2 regions of the Aestuariivivens sp. NBU2969 genome follow, and region 1 is predicted to be linked to the other one. Evidence: riboswitches for the same ligand, from Rfam matches in the RefSeq annotation. Region 1 holds a riboswitch; the other holds the start of a gene.
What was found. A riboswitch is a leader RNA that binds a small molecule or an ion and turns the genes downstream of it on or off. The one in region 1 is predicted to bind S-adenosylmethionine.

Region 1 (3,420 bases):
TCAAAAAAGCATCGTGCCCATGTACAGAATGAATTTCATTATATGTTACATTAGCATGTGTTACCGCCAGTTGTTTGTGCGTTTGCCTGTTTTCTTCAGCCGTAAAAAACAAATCAGAATCTACTCCAATAATATGGATGTTTGCTTCAATAAGCTCCAACACGTTAAAATCGGCTTTATGGTCTTTGGTCACATCGATGGTTTTTAGTAACTGGTTCATCAATTTATAAGCAGATAGCTGAAAGCGTTCCTGTAATTTTTTACCATGGTGCAACAGCCAGCTCTCTACATTAAAAATTTCCAAATCTTCATTTTTAGACCGTTGAAAACGTTCCTTAAAAGATTCTGGAGTGCGATAACACAACATGGCATGCATGCGAGCGTCGTGTACCGGATTTTTAGAATTCAACAGAAACTGCTCCTGAATCTGGCAATTGGCAATGAGCCAATCCGTTGATTTCCAATCGGTGGCCACAGGGATCAAATGTTCTGTAAAATCAGGCTTTAAAACCGCCATTTCCCATGCTATGCCGCCTCCCAAGGATCCCCCAATTACAGCAAAAAGTTTCCCCGTATTGAGTCGCTGCAATCCTCTTAAAAAAAGACTGGCGACATCGCGGGCCACAAAATCCTTGTAATTATCAATTACAAAACCATCATATCCATTCCCAGGAATGTTAAAGGCTAAAACCGTATATAATTTGGTATCTATTACTTTATCGTTGCCAATTAAGTCTTTCCACCAACCATCTTCCCCTGCCACATTGCTATTTCCTGTAAGTGCATGATTGACCAATACTACAGGGGCCTTACTTAAAGCTTGTCCGAATAACTGATAACTTAACTTTATTTCAGGAATGCGTACTTTACTTTCTGTGGTAAAGTCATTAATAATGATATGTTGCAATTCTTGATTCACTATTTTATTTTTTCAAAAGCCTGCTTTAAATCCGCTTTTAAATCTTCCACATCCTCAATACCCACAGATAGCCTTATTAAATCGGCCGAAACACCAGCTGATATCTGTTCTATTTCAGATAACTGCTGATGTGTGGTACTTGCTGGGTGAATGATTAATGATTTAGTATCTCCTATATTCGCTAACAAAGAAAATAATTTAGTTTCATCTGCAATGGTCTTAGCGGCATCAAAACCTCTTTTGGCACCAAAGGTTATAATACCACTTTGTCCTTTAGGTAAATACTTATCGGCCAAAGCTTTATATTTACTACTCTCCAAACCAGGATAATTCACCCAAGCCACTTCATCTTGCTCCTCCAACCATTCTGCCAGATCTAAAGCATTTTCACTATGTTGTTTAATTCTAACAGGCAGAGTCTCTAATCCTTGAAGGATATTAAAGGCATTGGTTGGACTTAAGGCCCCTCCAAAATCACGTAAACCTTCTAAAATAAGTTTAAAGGTATATGAGGCCGCACCCAATGTCTCATAATATTTTAAGCCATGGTACCCTGCAGAAGGTTCAGTAAATTCTGGAAATTTGCCATTAGACCAGTCGAACGTTCCAGCATCTACAATTGCACCACCTATAGAAGTTCCTTGCCCGCCAATGTACTTGGTTAAGGAATGAATAACAATATTAGCTCCATGCCGTATTGGGTTTAGCAAAACTGGTGTTGCTACCGTATTGTCTACGATAAATGGTACCCCTGCTGCTTTGGAGTGTTCAGCTATCCCTTCCAAATCCAACACATCTAATTTAGGGTTTCCCAATGATTCTACAAAAAATGCTCTGGTGTTGTCCTGTACCGCTTTTGCAAAATTTTCGGGATTCGAAGCGTCCACAAAGGTAGTGGTAATACCCAATCTAGGTAAGGTGACATTCAATAGGTTATACGTTCCACCATACAAACTACTTGAAGCCACAATATGGTCTCCAGCGCGTAAAAGGGTTAACAGCCCTGTAGAAATAGCCGATGTTCCAGATGCAAAAACAACTGCTCCAATCCCTCCCTCAACAGCAGCAAGTCGCTCTTGTAAAATTTGGTTAGTTGGATTATTTAAACGGGTATAAATAAAACCTAATTCCTTAAGTGAAAATAAATTGGCAGCATGTTCAGAATCCCTAAATACATAAGATGTTGTTTGGTAAATTGGGATTGCTCTAGTGCCAGCATGCTGGGTTACATCATGTCCAGCATGTAATGCGTTTGTTGTTAGACTGTGTGTACTCATTTTTCTAATTTTTTTTATTAATAATTAATTAAAAAGTCAAATGCACCTATAAGGTGTACTTCATAGAAAAATGTTAAAAAGAAATTACAATAATTACCGGAAGTAATTTTGATGGTTATCTATCCCGCTGGACCCAAAACAACACTTATACTATGCTAAGTGCAACGTTAGGGACAGGGTAGAATTTAGCACCTTCTTTAATAGAATTAAAGGGTTGCTAAGGTTTCATAGGGTCTAATCCCTCCACCTTTCTTGATAACATTTCAATAAGTTTTTTGAACTTTGTGAATGCAAATATTCAGTTAGAATAATTTAATATCCAAATTTTTCATAAAGAAATTCATGAAAAAATTACTTTTTCTCTTGATTCTTTAAAAATTTGTTGTGAATCACATCTGCAATTGGCTGATTGTTTATTTTAGATTCCAACCAAGAAATGATATCCAAATATAAAAAAGGCCGCTTTTGATAAGGGTCATTCTCAAAGACCTTCAATTTTTCATGAAGTTTGATAAATTCACCTTTGACCTCATGTGGGTAAATATCACCCAAGCCTCTTAAGAACTTTATGATTTCCTTCTGTACTTCATACAGATCCTCCATCTTAATAAGGAACTTATAAGTACTGCGTATCAACACATCTAAATTATAGTCCAAGCCCGCCTCATAATGTGCCACCAAATTTAAAATTCGAGAAAAACACAGTAAATCCTCACGCATTTGCAACGATTTGTTACTTATGATTTTGTCTAAAAACAAAATACATTTTTTAGTATCACCCGTTCCAAAATACATGCTCGCTATTTTGTAATAGAATACCATAATATGATGCTCATCTATTCTATCCCTGTAGTTTTGAAGCTCTTTTAAAACCTCATCAATCAGTGGTAAACCTTCCTTAAAACTACCTTCTATGAAATGTAAATTAAATTTGTTGTTGTAAACATACAAAAAAGCTAGGCTTTCATTATTATCATCTAGCGGAAACCATTTTTCCTTAGTTACCGCTTCTAATTGTGTTAATGTATTTCTAAACTTTTCATATTGCCTCAAGTAAAACAAGGCTTCCAATAAATAATGATTGCCCCTTAAAAAAAATACAGGATTAAGAACAATCATATCCTTGTTTTCATAGAATAGATCCACCCATTTAGAGGCGTATTTATAACAAGACAAAAAATCGACCGTTAAAAAACTGTACCATAAATAGGATTTGTAAAGCCA
Region 2 (3,420 bases), on a different contig from region 1:
TATAGAATAAGTCATGAGAACTAATTCTCCTTTCTTCAAAAGCTTTATACTTTTCATAATGAAAGTACTTATTGTACATTCCTGATTTCAGGCTTATGAATATTCTTTGAATATCAGCCTCAAAACTATGACGAATATGGTCTACATAAAAATAGTTTGTACCTACCTGTGCGTGCAAAAAAGGAATATCAATATTTTCACCTACCCTTGGCAGATATGGTAAATTATTGCACTTAAAATACCCTCTGTCATTTTCAAAATAATTTAGGTCGAAATATATTTCAGTCTTATTAAATACCAGGAAATTCTCTTTTTCAATATCAAAGACCTCATTATATAAGTCTTGTATTAGTTTTCTCAAAGTATAGGGCTTTAAATCCAAGTCGATACCAATTTGTTTTAAAGAAGGTATTGGTTCGTCAGATTCTAAAAAATCATTGGACATCATAAAATCTATTAGCTCCTTGTATTTCTGATTTCCCTTGAATATCTTCTCAAGCTGAATTTTGATAAATAGTAAATCCAGAAATGCTCTTTTTATTGAAAATTGTCTTTCCATGATATTTAGTTTTTGTTTATCTGCAGGAAAGACAAGGTATCAAGAAAAGGCTTATTTTGGCTTTTTTTAGCAATAAAAAATGCCCTAAAAAACGCTCTCTACATGCGTATTACACATTTACCATAATTACAGTTTTCTGTTTTTAAGTAAAATTTTTAGTTAAAGTAGGTGTTCACTTTATATTTATTATTTATTGCCTCTTACGGTTTTCTTAATCTTCCCAAAACTGAGCTACTAATAATTTTCCATTTATTGTTGGTTTTTACAAGTTCAAAAGTTGCTCTAGATTTACCATACCTACCAGGGTTTTGCTGTATGATTTCAATTTCATTACCCATAACCTTAGAGACAATAGCCACATGTCCATAGCTATTAAATCTAGTTGCCCCAAAAATGATTAAATCATTAACCTTTGGTTTACTTAAACTAGGATTTGAATATTGAATCAGATTTCGGTCTTTGTTGTATTCTCCATCTTTAAGCTTTGTATTAAAGAAGTCTTTAGCATGTCCATAGCTATTAGGCATTTTATGATTTAAATACTCATAATAATAACGTTTTACGAACTCTACACACTGATACTTTAATCCGATGTTGTAATTATCTTTCGATAGATTTCTACCTTCCACATTACTAACACTTGCGTTGTAATACACATTAATACCATTAAAGCTGTCCACCACATCTCCAACTTTGTAAAAAACGTTGTTCTTATATAACAGAATCAAGCTTGTTGCTCCAACAAGAACAATAATCATGAGTGCGTATATCCATTTTTTATTTTTCAAATAAGATTCTTTCTAAGTATAATGATATATTAAAGAATAGTTAACGCATAAACTATTAGTTTATGCTTTGATTAAAAAAGGTATGTGATATCTGGATTTCTATTATTATGTGCATCTCGCTCATAACCATCACTATAGTTACATCTGAAAATATCATTTATTTTCCCATCTTCTTCTTTGATATTATAAGCAAAAGCTGGCTTACCTTGATTAGGTTCAATGTAAAACTCATATACTCTCTCTCCAACATAGCACATTTTACATGTTCCCATTACCAATTTGACCTCTTCTATTCCGATGCTTTTTAAATAGTCAAATTGACTTTTCATTGAGTTTAAAAATCTATACTTATCTAAGTCTTCAAAATACTGGTCTTCATCAATCAATGGTTCAAAAATGGAAGTATCTAGCTTTATACAAGCTTCAATAAAGGTCTCCTTAATTTTTAAGGAATTATGCTTCCCAGAGGATACTTGTTTTACTTTTAATTTAATGAGTTGATTGTCCATAATAAATAATTTAAATATCAATTACCATGACGATTAAATAAAGCTATTGATAAGAAAGAGGTAATAAAAAACACTTTTTTCCTTTATAATGGCTCATTGTTAAAGCACCTTTGCTTGTTATTGCAGGTTGCTACCTTATTTAAGAGGTTCGTAATGATGATTTAAATATAGGGTTATTTTGGAAATATTATTAAGTTAATTAAACACCCAGCAGGTTTGTGTAGTGTTAGCTATTTCTCTAAATTTACTCTTTAAGAATTTAATATAACGATATGCCTAGAGCAATAGTATTCGGTGAAATTCCTGGAATTGAAGAAGGACATTGGTTTGAAGGACGAAAAGAAATGATGCCAACAAGTTTTCATAGAAGCTGGGGTGCTGGAATAGATGGTAATGGAAATGAAGGAACTTCGGCAATTGTACTTTCAGGTGGTTATGAAGATGATAAAGATTTAGGTGATGAAATAATATATACAGGAGCAGGTGGTAATGACCCCAAAACAGGAAAGCAAGTTGCGGACCAATCTTGGAGTAATAGAGGAAATGCAGGATTACTTAAATGCATGAATGAAGGTTTACCTGTTCGAGTTATTCGAGGACATAAGCATAATTCAGACTTCTCCCCTAAAAGTGGTTACACATATGCTGGTTTATATAGTGTGGTTGATGCTTGGCAAGAAAAAGGTAAAAGCGGACACAAAATCTGTAGGTTTAGGTTAGTTTATTCTGGAGCCAACGATACTAGAAAGTCAGCAGAGGAAACTGAATTGGACCACGGTGTTCGAGATAAAAAAAGAATAGCAGGAACAGTTTTACGGATAGTACGAGATACCAAGATTGCACTTGATGTTAAAAACCTATATAAATATAAATGTCAAGTTTGCGGAACGGCTATAAAAACTCCAAGTGGGTTTTATTCTGAAGGAGCACATATTCGTCCATTAGGAAAACCTCATAATGGGGATGATAGCCTTGCAAACCTTCTTTGCATGTGCCCAAATCACCATGTCATGTTTGATAAAGGCTCTTTTGCTATTACAGATGATTATAAATTGATGGGGGAAGTGACAGGTGATTTATTGGTTGATAAGAAACATCAGATTGATACCAATAATCTTTCATACCATAGAAAAAGCCATGGGTTTGATTAAGGTTGTTTGCGGAGTAATTTATAAGGATAATAAAATTCTATTATGTAGAAGAAAGCCAGGGAAGTTCCTAGAAGGCTATTGGGAGTTTCCTGGAGGAAAGGTGGAAGATTATGAAACAAATGAAAATTCACTCATTAGAGAGCTTCAAGAGGAGCTAGAGATGGAAGTTAAAATAGAAAGTTTCTTCACTATTTCTGAACATCATTATGAAAAATTCTCCATAGAATTAATAGTATATAAATGCATTTATAAAACTTCTAATTTTAAACTCACGGACCACGATAAATATGAATGGGTAAAACCAAATGATTTATTGAATTGGAAACTTGCTCCAGCTGACATTCCAATTGCAAAGAAATTGATTAGCTAAAACTTTGGAGCATACTTATCAAGACTATTACCGTATTTAAAAC

Region 2: another riboswitch for S-adenosylmethionine. It lies ahead of K7G79_RS07035 (hypothetical protein); the one in region 1 lies ahead of K7G79_RS02585 (O-acetylhomoserine aminocarboxypropyltransferase/cysteine synthase family protein).

The regions. Positions count from the first base shown of each region.
Region 1 is NZ_JAIOUU010000002.1:193,014-196,433, forward strand. It holds gene thrA (bifunctional aspartate kinase/homoserine dehydrogenase I) at 1-919, opposite strand, end outside; gene K7G79_RS02585 (O-acetylhomoserine aminocarboxypropyltransferase/cysteine synthase family protein) at 919-2,196, opposite strand; SAM riboswitch class I at 2,312-2,455, opposite strand; gene K7G79_RS02590 (hypothetical protein) at 2,548-3,420, opposite strand, start outside.
Region 2 is NZ_JAIOUU010000007.1:323-3,742, reverse strand. It holds gene K7G79_RS07045 (hypothetical protein) at 1-559, opposite strand, end outside; gene K7G79_RS07040 (CHAP domain-containing protein) at 760-1,347, opposite strand; gene K7G79_RS07035 (hypothetical protein) at 1,419-1,856, opposite strand; SAM-I-IV-variant riboswitch at 1,921-2,018, opposite strand; gene K7G79_RS07030 (YDG/SRA domain-containing protein) at 2,129-3,007, shown strand; gene K7G79_RS07025 ((deoxy)nucleoside triphosphate pyrophosphohydrolase) at 2,994-3,377, shown strand; gene K7G79_RS07020 (hypothetical protein) at 3,374-3,420, opposite strand, start outside.